Regions from separate parts of the Clostridium ljungdahlii DSM 13528 genome, predicted to be linked through region 2. Evidence: a T-box and tRNA genes for the amino acid it is inferred to sense, from the RefSeq annotation. Region 2 holds a T-box; the other regions hold tRNA genes.
What was found. A T-box is a leader RNA that pairs with one kind of tRNA and senses whether it is charged. The one in region 2 lies ahead of CLJU_RS17105 (valine--tRNA ligase), so its partner is inferred to be a tRNA-Val.
Positions count from the first base shown of each region.

Region 1 (4,923 bases), 1.1 Mb from region 2:
CACACTGACTAGGAGTTATTCCATAAGTTTGCAGAAATATCATTATATTTCTCACTTCATTTTGTTTAGAATAGGATTCCTCTATTAAAGCTATTTTTTTTGCTCCTATACCTTCTATTTCTTTTAATCTTCCTATGTTATTATCCAATATTTGAAGGGTATTTTCACCAAACTTCTCTACTATTTTCTTTGCTGTTACTGGACCTATGCCCGATATTATTCCAGAGGCCAAATATCTCTCTATGCCAATAGTAGTACTAGGTATTATCTCTTCAGAAGCCTGAACCTTAAATTGATTCCCAAACTGAGGATGAAGAACCCATTCCCCTACAGCCTTCAAATTTTGTCCTTCAATTATATTAGGTATACATCCTACTATAGTTACTTCATCTTTATTTTCTCTTATTTTAGCAACTACATACCCATTATCTTTATTTTGAAATATTATACTTTCTACAATTCCTTGTAATTCTTGCATAGAATCTCTCCTACCCTTATTTGCAAACAAAATCATATATTTATAAATAATTATACCACATTAAACTTTGTCTTAATCCACCATACTAAAAAAGCTCTATATCATTTTACAATATAGAGCTTTTCATTATTTACATATATTTTTTTATTTCTTCAACCTTATCTAGCCTTTCCCAAGGTACATCAATATCAGTTCTTCCAAAATGTCCATAAGCCGCAACTTGCCTGTATATAGGTCTTCTAAGATTTAAATCTTTTATTATAGCAGCTGGTCTCAGATCAAATACCTTGTTTACTATATCTACTATTTTTTCTTCCGGTATATTTCCTGTACCAAAAGTATCTACAGTTATAGATACAGGCTTTGCTACACCAATGGCATAAGCAAGTTGTATTTCCAACTTATCTGCAATACCTGCAGCTACTAAATTTTTTGCTACCCATCTTGCAGCATAAGCAGCAGATCTATCAACCTTGGTTGGGTCTTTACCAGAAAAAGCACCGCCGCCATGTCTTCCATAACCACCATAGGTATCTACTATTATCTTTCTTCCTGTAAGTCCAGAATCTCCCTGGGGACCTCCAACAACAAATCTTCCTGTTGGATTTATGAAATACTTAGTTTTATAATCTAAAAACTCTCGTGGTACAACAGGTCTTATTACATTGTTTATTATATCTGTTTCAATTTGTTTTCTAGTTACCATTTCATCATGCTGAGTAGATACTACTATGGTATCAACTCTAACTGGCTTATTGTCTTCATATTCTATAGTAACTTGAGTTTTTCCATCCGGTCTTAGATAATCTAAAACTTTATCTTTTCTAACCTGTGCTAATCTCTTTGCAAGTTTGTGAGCAAGACTTATTGGCATAGGCATATATTCTGGAGTTTCATTTGTAGCAAATCCGAACATCATACCCTGATCTCCAGCACCTATAGCTTCTATGGCCTCCATTTCGCCTTCCTTAGCTTCTAAAGCTTTATCGACTCCCATAGCTATATCAGATGATTGTTCATCAATTGAACTTATTACTGAACAAGTCTGGCAGTCAAATCCATATTTAGCTCTAGTATATCCTATTTCTCTTACAGTATTTCTAACTATTTTTGAAATGTCAATATAACAATTGGTTGATATCTCACCCATAACCAAAACCATACCTGTAGTAGTTGCAGTTTCACACGCTACTCTTCCATAAGGATCTTGTTCCAGTATGGCATCTAAGATAGCATCTGAAATCTGATCACACATTTTATCTGGATGGCCTTCTGTAACTGATTCAGATGTAAATAGTTTTCTCATTTTCTATACCTCCCATGTAAAAATATACTTTTCTTACAATAAGTGAATTAATTCTATTGCATTAAATGCTAATTTAAATCCTATATTCACAATATAAACTGAAATACCTAAAGTGGCATATCAATTAAAAAAACCTCTTCGATAAGAAGAGGTTAAATAACTTAACTACTCTCTTATCTTGCAGAATACTGCAGGAATTGGCACCTTGGTGATTTTCACTGGTTGCCGGGTTTCATAGGGCCTTGTTCCCTCCGCCTCTCTTGATAAGAGCTATAATATAATTTTTTGATTTATTAAGATTATAAAATTTTTATAAAATAAAAAACACCTAAAAGTGCCTTTATATTTATGGTGGAGGAAGATGGATTCGAACCATCGAAGTCACTGACAACAGATTTACAGTCTGCCCCCTTTGGCCACTCGGGAATTCCTCCGCATTTGGTGCTGGCAGTAGGAATCGAACCCACGACCTACTGATTACAAGTCAGTTGCTCTACCTGCTGAGCCATGCCAGCTTATTCTATTATTATTCTAAATGGTGGGCACAATAGGGCTCGAACCTATGACCCTCTGCTTGTAAGGCAGATGCTCTCCCAGCTGAGCTATGCGCCCTTATATTTATGGTGGAGGAAGATGGATTCGAACCATCGAAGTCACTGACAACAGATTTACAGTCTGCCCCCTTTGGCCACTCGGGAATTCCTCCATGTTTGGTGCTGGCAGTAGGAATCGAACCCACGACCTACTGATTACAAGTCAGTTGCTCTACCTGCTGAGCCATGCCAGCTTATTTTATTACCCTACGCTCTTTAAAACAAGAACGTACTCAACGTAAATTAGTATACAGTTTTATTAACTTATTATCAAATTTAATATATGATTAAATTTTAATATTATATATATCTTTCTCCATATTTCTCTATATTTCTTTCAAAATCATATTCACTTAATTTAACTTTAATAATTTGTATAAACTCATCATATAAATTATATATAGTGTTCTTCACAAGTACATACATAAAAGAAGGTGAATATATTGAATAAAGCAAAAACTAATTATAAAGATCCCTTAGCATATTACAAGCTTGCCTATTTTTTAAAAAATTACATTAATAACGATACCATAATTGTATGCATTGGTACAGATAGATATATAGGGGACTGTCTGGGTCCCTTAGTAGGTACACTTTTAAAGTGCAAACATTTTCCTCTACCTGTCTACGGTACAATCTCAGATCCTATACATGCTTTAAACATTGAAAGCAAACTGAATAAAATAAATTTACTTCACCCGCATAAAAACATTATAGGAATAGATGCTTGCTTAGGTGATCTAGAAACTATAGGCGATATTCAAGTAAGAGACTTTCCAGTTCATCCTGGCAAAGGTGTAGGGAAATCTCTCCCGGATGTAGGGAATTCCTCAATAATAGGTATAGTTGATTCAAATAGCAGTGAAGATTTATTTAATAATTCCAGCAGCAATATACGTCTTAATTTAGTTTTAAGTATGGCTGAAGTAATACTTTATTCATTAATTCATTCATATTATTTATATTACAACAACATATTTATTGATATTTAACTATGTCTAACATTTTAGTGTATATAAGAAAATTAAAATCTAACTTATTAAAAAATACATAATACTAAATAAGTTAGATTTTTTCTTTGTTTTAATCTATTAACGTTATATCATCGCCGCTAAAAACTACTTCCATTTTGTCTAAATATTCAAGTACTTTACCTGTACCCAGTGCTACACATGATACTGGTTCTTCTGCAACATAAACAGGTACGTTAGTTACTTTTTGTATTAAATTACTCAATCCATTTAAAAGTGCACCTCCACCAGTCATAAAAATACCTTTATCAGCTATATCAGCTGATAATTCTGGTGGTGTTTTTTCCAGTACTGCACGAGTTGTATCTGCTATAGAATTTACAGTTTCTTTTAGTGCTATTCTCATTTCCGCAGAAGATACCGTTATATTTTTAGGAAGTCCTGTAATTAAATCACGACCTCTTATTTCCATACTTACTTCTTCATCTCTATCAAAAGCAGATCCTATTTTTATTTTTAAATCTTCCGAGGTTCTTTCACCAATCATCAACTTATGTTCTTTTCTCACATATTTCATTATGGCTTCATCGAACTTATCACCTGCAACTTTAATAGAAGACCTTACAACTATTCCTCCAAGTGAAATTACTGCTACATCAGTGGTTCCTCCACCTATATCTATTACCATATTTCCACTTGCCTTAGTTATATCAATACCAGCTCCTATAGCTGCTGCCAGTGGTTCTTCAATTAAAAATACCTTTTTTGCGCCTGCATTTTTAGCCGCATCAATTACAGCTCTTTTTTCAACTTCAGTAGCTTCACATGGAACGCAAACAACTATTCTTGGTGAAGATATTCTATTTTTACCACAAGCCTTGCTTATAAAATACTTCAACATTTTTTCCGTTACATCATAATCAGATATAACTCCATCTTTTAATGGACGAATGGCAACGATATTACCAGGTGTTCTACCTATCATCTGCCATGCTTCTTCTCCTACAGCTAGTACTCTATTTTTTATCTTATCTATAGCAACAACTGAAGGTTCCTTTAAAATTACCCCCCTGCCTTTAATATAAACAAGTACGGTTGCTGTACCTAGATCTATTCCCATATCTGTTCCTATGCTAAAAAACATTCCCTTTTCACTCCTAATCTCCTTTGCTTTTGAAACTAAAAGGTAAATTTATTTACCTTTATTATCATATCATATTCTAATTATAATAGGAATGTTTTTAGCCTTCAATAGCTTTATATTTCATTTTAGTAGCTTTACCACCTCTTATATGTCTCTCTGCCTTATTATAATCTAATATACTCTTAGCTTCCTGAGCGATCTGAGGATTTATTTTAGGCAACCTTTCTGTCATATCCTTGTGTATAGTACTTTTACTTACCCCAAAAACTTTAGCCGTTTTCCTTATTGTGGCCTTAGATCCTATTATATATTTGGCAACTTCCAAAACCCTTTCTTCAATATAATCTTTCAATTTTATTCAACTCCTTTTTACAGTTACCGTTTTACAATCAACAATTGATGATGAAACTTTACATTATATATCCATAAAC
Region 1 is NC_014328.1:254,351-259,273, reverse strand. It holds gene recD2 (SF1B family DNA helicase RecD2) at 1-478, opposite strand, end outside; gene metK (methionine adenosyltransferase) at 609-1,784, opposite strand; SAM riboswitch class I at 1,955-2,054, opposite strand; tRNA gene CLJU_RS01255 (tRNA-Tyr) at 2,134-2,218, opposite strand; tRNA gene CLJU_RS01250 (tRNA-Thr) at 2,224-2,299, opposite strand; tRNA gene CLJU_RS01245 (tRNA-Val) at 2,321-2,396, opposite strand; tRNA gene CLJU_RS01240 (tRNA-Tyr) at 2,406-2,490, opposite strand; tRNA gene CLJU_RS01235 (tRNA-Thr) at 2,496-2,571, opposite strand; gene yyaC (spore protease YyaC) at 2,821-3,369, shown strand; gene mreB (rod shape-determining protein) at 3,461-4,492, opposite strand; gene spoIIID (sporulation transcriptional regulator SpoIIID) at 4,590-4,844, opposite strand.
Region 1: it has a tRNA-Val gene. The T-box ahead of CLJU_RS17105 (valine--tRNA ligase) is inferred to sense a tRNA for this amino acid. The anticodon was not compared.

Region 2 (4,923 bases):
CTTTATTACCCAAATTCTTGATGGAAAAAAAATCAATTCTAAAATTATAAATGATCGAATTAAATGTCTTGATTTAAACCTGAAAGAAAATCTATATGTATTGACCATTCAATTTACGGAATCTGACATTATAGAAAAAGTCGATGTTCAATATTTATGTAATATTTTTGAACAAATTATAAGCGGGAGCAAATGTATTATATATGATAATTCCGTTGTAGCAGTTATCAGTTGCAGCACAAAAATGACTGCTCAGCAGAATGATATAAAAAAACTTGCAGACTTCCTTAAAAAAAGCAATATGTACGGTGGGGTAAGCAGATGTTTTTACAATATTTCCAATTTGCAAGAATACTACCGTCAATCTGTAAAGTCAATAGAATATGGAATAATTACAGCAAAGAAAGATCACCTTTATTTTTATGAGAAGTATGTTTTATACTGCCTATTGGACATTTGCCAAAGTAAAGACGAATTAATAAAGTTTTGTCATGTATCTATATTTACTTTAATTGAGTATGATAATAATCAACATACGAATAATATGAAAGTACTTTATACCTATCTTAAAAACGAAAAGAGAATAGCAGCAACAGCTGCTGATTTGCGAATCCATCGGAATACTTTGACATCACATATTAAGACTATAGAAAAAGTTATGAATATTAATCTGGACGATGTGGACACAGCGTTTCATCTCTATTTGACTTTTAAAATTCTAATGTTTACTAAGTCATTAAATTTTAAGTTTTAAGAATAGGCTGCTAAAGTTATTACTAATATTAAAGAGAACGAATTTTACACGTTCTTCGAAATATAATGCTAAAAATAAAAACTTGTGTTTTTGTAATGGTAGCAGATAAGACTATGCAGCAGGTACTTAGTAAAAGTTGTGATATTGGATTTTGTGGGCCGGAGCAGACAATATATATATATAACCAGAAGAGAAAGGATTACCCCGTACTTTTTGCACAACTTACAACTACGGATGGTTCTTTTTTAGTTGGTAGAAAAGCGGAAAAAAACTTTGATTGGAAATCTGTAAAAGGTAAAAGTATAATTGGAGGAAGACCTGGCGGAGTTCCTGAAATGGCTCTGGAGTATGTATTGCAGAAAAATGGAATTCAACCTGGAAAAGACGTTAACTTGATGACTAATATTGCCTATACTGCAACAGGAGGAGCTTTTAAATCGAAAACAGGGGATTATGTTGCACTTTTTGAACCAACAGCTAGTATGCTTGAAAAAGATAAAACTGGATACGTAGTTGCTTCAGTAGGTAAATCTGCTGGTGTGCTTCCGTATACCTGTTATTTTTCAACTAAATCCTATATGGAAAAGAATCCACAGACTATACAAAAATTCACTGATGCAATTCATCAAGGACAAATATGGGTTCAAAAACACAGTGACAAAGAAGTGGCTGAGGCTATAAAATCATTTTTCCCTGGAACAGATGAAGATATCTTGATTTCTGTAGTGAAAAATTATAGAGCTATAAATGCCTATGCGACTACGCCAGTTATAAAACAGCAGGATTTAAACAGGCTTGAGGATATAATACAAAACTATAAACCTAGTTTAATACCTTCAAGACCAGACTTTAATAAGATAGTTAATAACTCTTTTGCAGAAAAAGCTATTAAATAATTTATATACATCAATAGATTATTAGTAATTGAAAATTACATTTAAGTTAAGAATTAATAGTGAAAAATGAGTGAAAATTAATTATAACTATTAATTCTTAACTATTAATTTTAAATTTAAACTCTGCTTACACATAACTTTTGATATAATGGAATAAAATACAATTAGTCTTTTTACTGCATAAATGGTAGGTGGTGTATGTTTTGAATAATGAATATTTAGATTATATAGAAGATTATGCTCGAAAGGTTGATTTTAAGAAAATAGGAGAAGATCCATTTTATTTTGAAAAGGTGTATAGGGATATAGGTATGAAATTTGAAGATCTATATGGAGCTTCATATAATGAAATGGATGAAGCATATATTCCAGGAACTTTGTTAAATGCAGATAATGAAAAATTTATTGCTGTATTTTTTATAGGAGTAAGAAATGGTGGCATAAATTATAGAGCTATTATATTTCATCCTAAATATGGTCTTGTAGATGAAGATGATTTTCAAGATGTATTATCGGAAGAAGAATACCTTTCTATGATACACTATAAATATAGATTGTGTGTAAAATTATTGAATGATTCGCCAGGAAATATGTTTAAAAAATACTAGTTGTATAAGATTGATGTATATAGGAATTTACTATAAAAATTCTTGACAGGTTGAAAAATAACGTTATAATAGAACTATATAAATTTGAATTTGTTAACTGTGAAAAAGAGGATTAGAGATAATGGAGTATAAAGAGAGGAAAATCTGTTAGTTGAGAGGTTTTCTATATGGATTATCTTGAAGGTAGCTTTGGAGTTTCTTTGCTGAAATAACAGTAGGTAAAGACGGTTTTCTTAATCGTTATTTTTTAAGAGCCTGTATTTACAGGAAAAAAGGTGGCAACGCGGGTCTTCGTCCTTTGTGGATGAAGGCTTTTTTTGATTTAAGAATGTAAATACTTGAATTGGTATTAATATTAGAATATCTAATAATTAGGAGGAGATTTGATGGCACAAAAGAAAGAAATGGCAACTACTTATAACCCAAAAGAATTTGAAGACAGACTTTATGATCTTTGGCAAGAAAAAGGATATTTTACACCCAAAGCAGATAAAAATAAAAAATCGTATACAATAGTAATACCACCTCCAAATATTACAGGAAAATTGCACCTTGGACACGCGCTAGATGATACTATACAGGACATAATAATAAGAACAAAGAGAATGCAAGGCTACAGTACACTATGGCTTCCGGGTGAAGATCATGCAAGTATTGCAACTGAGGTAAAAGTTGAAAAAGAACTTCTAAAAAATGGAATAGAAAAAAAGAAAATAGGAAGAGAAAAGTTCCTTGAAAAGACTTGGGATTGGAGTAATGAATACAGGGGAAGAATAAGAAATCAGGTAAAGAAGCTTGGTTGTTCTACAGATTTTACAAGAGAGCGATTTACTATGGACGAAGGTCTCAATAAGGCAGTAAAAAAGTTCTTTGTAAAACTATATAATGATGGCCTTATATATCAAGGAAATAGGATAATAAACTGGTGTCCTAAGTGTCAGACAGCTATATCCGATGCGGAAATCGAGTATGAAGAGCAGCAGGGACATTTCTGGCACATAAAATATAAGATTGTAGGCAGCGATGAATACCTTGAAATTGCAACTACAAGACCTGAAACAATGTTTGGAGATACAGCCATTGCAGTTAATCCTAAGGATGAAAGATATAAGCATTTAGTAGGAAAGAAAGCTATACTTCCAATTATAAATAGGGAAATACCTATAGTTGAGGATGACTATGTAGACATGGAGTTTGGTACAGGAGCAGTTAAGATAACACCAGCCCATGACCCTAATGACTATCATGTAGGAAAGAGACATAACCTTCCTGAAATAATAATAATGAATGAAGATGGAACTATAAAATTACCTGGGACAAAATATGATGGACTTGATAGATATGAAGCTAGAAAGTTAGTAGTAGAAGATTTAGATAAGCAGGGATATTTGGTTAAAATCAAAGAACATGCACATAATGTAGGATGTCATGACAGATGTGGTACTACTATCGAACCTATGCTTTCAAAGCAGTGGTTTGTAAAGATGAAATCATTGGCAGAACCTGCTATTAAGGTTGTAAGAGATAAAAAGGTTAAATTTGTACCTGAAAGGTTTGAAAAGACTTACTTCAACTGGATGGAAAACATTCAGGACTGGTGTATTTCAAGACAGCTCTGGTGGGGACATAGAATTCCTGTTTGGTACTGTAAGGATTGTGGCGAAGTTATAGTAACAGACGGAGAAGCTACGAAATGTACAAAATGTGGTTCAACTAACTTAGAACAGGATAAAGATGTACTGGATACCTGGTTTAGTTCTGCATTATGGCCTTTCTCAACACTTGGATGGCCAGATAAGACAGAGGATTTGAAATGCTTCTACCCTAACAATACTCTTGTTACAGGATACGACATAATATTCTTCTGGGTTGCAAGGATGATATTCTCAGGTCTTTACTGTATGGATGATATTCCTTTTGAAAATGTACTTATACATGGTATTGTAAGGGATTCTCAAGGAAGAAAAATGTCAAAATCCCTTGGAAATGGTGTAGATCCAATAGAGGTAATAGATGAGTATGGGGCAGATGCTCTTAGATTTACCCTTATTACAGGAAATGCACCAGGAAATGACATAAGGTATTATCCAGAAAGAGTTGAAGCATCTAGAAATTTTGCAAATAAAATATGGAATGCTTCAAGATTTGTACTTATGAACATAGATGAAGATTTGATGAGTAAGTATAAAGACTGCAAAGATTACAGTGGTGCAGACAGATGGATAATGTCTAAATTAAATACTCTTGTAAAAGAAGTTACAGACAACATAGAAAAATTTGAACTTGGAATAGCTTCTCAGAAATTATATGATTTTATATGGGGAGAGTTATGTGATTGGTATATAGAACTTGTTAAACCTGTTATGTATGGTGAGGATGAAAAAGCTAAGGGTGTAGCATACAATGTATTAAACAATGTATTATCTACAAGTTTGCAGCTATTACATCCTGTAATGCCTTTTATAACTGAAGAAATATATACTCACCTTTATACAGAGTATGAATCTATAACTATATCAAAATGGCCAGAATATGATGAAAGCCTGAAGGATTTAAAGGCAGAAAAAGATATGGAATATATTATAGAGGCTATTAGAGAAATAAGAAATATTAGAACAGAAATGAATGTACCATTTTCCAGAAAAGCAAAAATCATGGTTCATGT
Region 2 is NC_014328.1:3,787,662-3,792,584, reverse strand. It holds gene CLJU_RS17120 (PucR family transcriptional regulator) at 1-754, shown strand, start outside; gene CLJU_RS17115 (ABC transporter substrate-binding protein) at 820-1,650, shown strand; gene CLJU_RS17110 (hypothetical protein) at 1,854-2,258, shown strand; T-box leader at 2,349-2,560, shown strand; gene CLJU_RS17105 (valine--tRNA ligase) at 2,645-4,923, shown strand, end outside.

Region 3 (4,923 bases), 770 kb from region 2:
TTGAATTTTACTCCCGATAAGGCTTTTAAATGATTATAGCTTAATTTCAACTGTACAAGGCCAGGAAGGGGAGGTATTATACTGTGGCCAAGGTTTTTACATAGAGTAAATCCCGAACCGTCAGATCCTGTATTAGGGGCAGATTTGCCACCTGTACATAATATTAGTTTATTACATTCGTAAATTTCATCATTACAGTATATTTTAAAGGATTTTTTATTAAAGGCTATATTACTGACTTTTGAATTTAAATAAACAGGTATATTTCGATCTTCAATAGCCATTTTTAATATATCTAGTACGGAAGATGATTGAAGAGAAAGGGGATACATCCTTCCATTTTCCAAGGTTGTAATCGGAAGACCTAGTGAATTAAAAAAGTTTATTGTGTCGTCAAGGGAAAAACTATTTAAGACACTTTCAAAAAAATGAGTATTTTTACTGTGATATCTGCAAAAATCTATATTTTTATTAGTTATATTACATCTACCATTTCCAGTTGATAATATTTTATTACCTATTCTACTTTTAGATTCTAAAATTGCTACGTCTTTTCCTCTGTCTTTTACTGTAATTGCAGCCATGATACCAGAAGCACCTGCACCAATTACTATGATTTCATGAAACATGTAGATACATCTCCTATTTAAAAAAATTCATTTATAGCTATATTTTAACTTACTTGTACTTTTTTTAATACAGTTTGCAAAAAAATATATATTTAACTGCAGTTTGTAATATAATAAAAACAACATTATAAACATGAACGAAGTAAAAATTCGTTTCTATAACCTTATATATTATATATTTTGTAAAAAGGAGTGTTGTCCAAATGGAAGCTGCTAATTTTCTATACTATAAGAACTGGGTAGTAGTTGGTGATGTGTCTAATGAAGAAAAATATGCTTTTAAAATATTAAGTTCTCTTAAGGGTGCAATGTATAATGCAGAGGGAGTGAATCCTAGAGATGCTAGCGGAAAGGTATACAAATCTTTAAGTGAAATACCTTTTAAAGTAGATGTACTTGATTTATGCATAAATCCTAAAACTGGTATTGATATAGTTAAAAAGGCTTTTGAGATTGGTATAGACAAAATATTAATACAGCCAGGTGCAGAAAGTGAGGAAATATTAAATTTCTGCAGTAATAATGGAATTTCTGCAGTAAAAGGATGCGCACTTGTAGAACTTACGAAAAAACATAAAGCTTAGGAGGTTTTTTATGCTTAAAATATATGCAGTTTCTGACTCTATAGGTGAGACTGCAGAACTTGTTGCTAAAGGTGCTGCTAGCCAATTTTATTCAGAGATAGAAGTACATAGGGTACCTTATATAAAGAGTTATGAGGATGTAAATGAATTTATAAATGGGTTAGAAAGCAAAGAAAATATCATGGTTATATCTACAATAGTCCTTGTAGAAGTAAGAGAATTTCTGGTTCAAAGGTGTGTAGAATGTGGTATTCCTATAAATAATATTTTAGGACCTTGTATAAGTATGGTATCAAGGATACTAAATAAAATACCTGAATATAGGCCAGGTGCTGTATGGGAAATAGATTCTGAGTATTATAAAAAGGTAGAGGCAGTAGAGTTTGCCATAAAGTATGATGATAGCAAGGATAATTCAGGAATAAAATATGCGGATGTTGTTCTTTTAGGCCTTTCTAGAACTTCTAAAACGCCACTTTGTATGTACCTTGCAAATAAGGGAATAAAAGCTTTGAACATACCGCTTATGCCGGAAGTACCTGTGCCAGAGGAGTTGTTTGAGATTGATAGAAAAAAGATTGTAGCCCTTACTATAGATCCAGTCCACTTAATCGAAGTAAGAAAACATAGAATAGATAGATACAATACTATATCTAATAGGTTTAAGTATGCAAATGAAGAAAGGGTTCTTCAGGAATTAGAATTTTCAGATAAGCTTATAAGAAGATTAAGGTGTAAGGTAATAGATGTGACAAAAAGGGCAATAGAGGATACAGCATTAATTGTAATGGAATATATAGGATACATGGAATCAAAAGGTTATTAAAGTACAAATTTTATTATAAGAAGGCCGTTTTTTGCTTTTAGATTCAAAATTATATGAGAAATTTTAAATTATGAAATTTACTTAATACGTTGATACATAAGGGATTACAAAGAAAAGCCTAAAGATGTCCAATAAAATATCACAAAAAAGTATTGACACTTTATAAAAAATTTTGTATTATAGTGTATGTCAGGTCGTCAGGTACGACTTAATAAAACAGTATAAGGCCCCTTGGTCAAGTGGTTAAGACACCACCCTTTCACGGTGGTAACAGCAGTTCAAGTCTGCTAGGGGTCACCAAGAGTAAGTATATGTGGGCGCATAGCTCAGCTGGGAGAGCATCTGCCTTACAAGCAGAGGGTCACAGGTTCGAGCCCTGTTGTGCCCACCACATATGGCTCAGTAGCTCAGCTGGTTAGAGTGCCGGCCTGTCACGCCGGAGGTCAAGGGTTCGATCCCCTCCTGAGTCGCCATTATCTATGGTTATGCATAGAGTTGATTTTTAAGTTTAACTTAAAGAGAAGTCTACACTTAAGGTGAGGGTTACTTGTTTAAGTTAAAGCTCTTAGCTTATGCTGTGTAGTAATAGTTAAAGATTTGCATTGACAATTAAATAAGGCCCCTTGGTCAAGTGGTTAAGACACCACCCTTTCACGGTGGTAACAGCAGTTCAAGTCTGCTAGGGGTCACCAAGAATAAGTATATGTGGGCGCATAGCTCAGCTGGGAGAGCATCTGCCTTACAAGCAGAGGGTCACAGGTTCGAGCCCTGTTGTGCCCACCACATATGGCTCAGTAGCTCAGCTGGTTAGAGTGCCGGCCTGTCACGCCGGAGGTCAAGGGTTCGATCCCCTCCTGAGTCGCCATATGTGCTGGCATGGCTCAGCAGGTAGAGCAACTGACTTGTAATCAGTAGGTCGTGGGTTCGATTCCTACTGCCAGCACCAAAAATAAGAATGTATTTTTAAATACATTCTTATTTTTTTTATTTAGATATTTTATTTGAAATTTTTATTTTGTATATTTTGTTTTATTCTTATGTCCTCTCCGAAAAATTTGTATAAGGTAAATTCTCCAAGCAATCTAGATGAAATTCTCTCTGAATAGCATTTTAAAATTTCTTCTAAGTCATAGTTTGTTGATACAAGCATTTTGCTTTGTTTCAATAGTTTTTTATTTAAAAGGTTAAATAGTTCAGTTTTAGAAAAATCGGTTATTTGTTCAGATCCTAAATCATCTATTATAAGTAGATCACAATTCATTAAAATATCTTCTAATTCTATGCTATTGTTGAACCTTATATCCTTTAGGTCTTTAATCAAGGATTCAGAGGTTCTATAAATTACTAAAAAACCTCTGTCTATCAATTCTTTTGCTATACAATTTGATAAGAAGGTCTTTCCAGTTCCGGCAGATCCATAAAATAATAAATTCTCGCTGCAGTTAGAAAAATTTTCTATGTATTTCCACGATGTAGATGCTATTATTTCTATATTTTTTCTAGGGCTTGTAGGATTTCCCTCACTTTTGGTGGAGGAATATAGTTGAAAGTTAAAGTTATCGAAGTTATTCTTAACTAACATATTTTTGAAGTCAGAATTGCTATAGTAAAGTTTAATAAGTTTTTGTTTGTAACAGTTGCATTTTTTGTTCCCAATGAATCCAGTATCTTTGCATTTATCACATTTATAGGACATATCTAAATAATTTACAGGATAATTATTAGATGTTAAAATATGAGCTTTTTTTATCCTTAAATCTGAAATTTTTTGGTGAAGCTCCTTTAAGTAAATATCCTTGTTTGAAACATTGTTTAATATATTTATTGATAATTTTAAGGAAAGTCTACCTATTTGATTTTGTATGTTTAATACTTCAGGTAGGTTTTTTTTAATTTCTTCCTTCCGTAAGCCTAAAGCCTTTTTATCATCGTCTCTTATTTTTTCATATATCTTCATTATATTAGAGTGATAGCTTTTAATCATTCTTATCCCATCCTAGTAGTTTTTTCTCCAAGTCTTTAAAGTCATAGTTTCTCTGTTTAAAATTGTTGAAGGTTCCTTTTGAACTTTTATTTTCTGTAATTCTCTTTACATTTTTAAAATTGCTTTTATTTACTTTCTTTAAATCCTTTTTTTCTATATCTTCTAATGTCTTAATTTTATCTTTATTCCAGCTTGTTAATATTCCATCAATATATTTAAAGTCAGCCTTATTTATTCTTTGAAAACATATATCACAAGCTTTATATATAATTTCCACTGAGAAATTATAAGCTTGAATCCATTTAGAAAGTAAATCCTCTTGAGGCTTCATTATTTCCCCATCTTTTATACCAAGATAGCCTAAAATTTTTCTTATTTTAATCCATTTATCTTCATGTTTTTTTATAAAAGACTGTGCATCATTTATATCTTTTATTTTAGCGTCAAACCAAGATATTGCAGTTTTTTCTATATATCTGCTGTTGGTTTTACCTTTTAAAGCACAGTATTGAACTAAAAGAAGTATAATCTCTGGAGAAAAATTAAAATCATTTAACCAGCTTATGTACATAGTCATTTCTTTTGAAGACAAGGTCCTACCCAAGGATTTTTCTATGTCTTCAAGCATATCTTTAATAGAAGTTTTATTTAATTCTTCAAGTAAATTTATATCATCTTCTTTTTCATTGTCTCTATCTGATAAATCTAAAAATTCTATGTTATAATTCCCCATATTGTCAACAGGTACCATTTTAATAACATTTTCGTCATTCCAGTAGTTCCAAGCATTTAAAACATCCGTTTCTAAAAGATGCAAAGCACTTGCAACAATTTGAGAGCTAACTCCTAACTCACCTGATTTGCAATATTTTAGCCCAAGCAGGTATACTTTAACAAATT
Region 3 is NC_014328.1:4,562,176-4,567,098, reverse strand. It holds gene CLJU_RS20850 (BaiN/RdsA family NAD(P)/FAD-dependent oxidoreductase) at 1-629, opposite strand, end outside; gene CLJU_RS20845 (CoA-binding protein) at 833-1,213, shown strand; gene CLJU_RS20840 (pyruvate, water dikinase regulatory protein) at 1,224-2,039, shown strand; tRNA gene CLJU_RS20835 (tRNA-Glu) at 2,265-2,339, shown strand; tRNA gene CLJU_RS20830 (tRNA-Val) at 2,355-2,430, shown strand; tRNA gene CLJU_RS20825 (tRNA-Asp) at 2,436-2,512, shown strand; tRNA gene CLJU_RS20820 (tRNA-Glu) at 2,657-2,731, shown strand; tRNA gene CLJU_RS20815 (tRNA-Val) at 2,747-2,822, shown strand; tRNA gene CLJU_RS20810 (tRNA-Asp) at 2,828-2,904, shown strand; tRNA gene CLJU_RS20805 (tRNA-Thr) at 2,910-2,985, shown strand; gene CLJU_RS20800 (ATP-binding protein) at 3,037-4,023, opposite strand; gene CLJU_RS20795 (DnaD domain protein) at 4,016-4,923, opposite strand, start outside.
Region 3: it has a tRNA-Val gene. The T-box ahead of CLJU_RS17105 (valine--tRNA ligase) is inferred to sense a tRNA for this amino acid. The anticodon was not compared.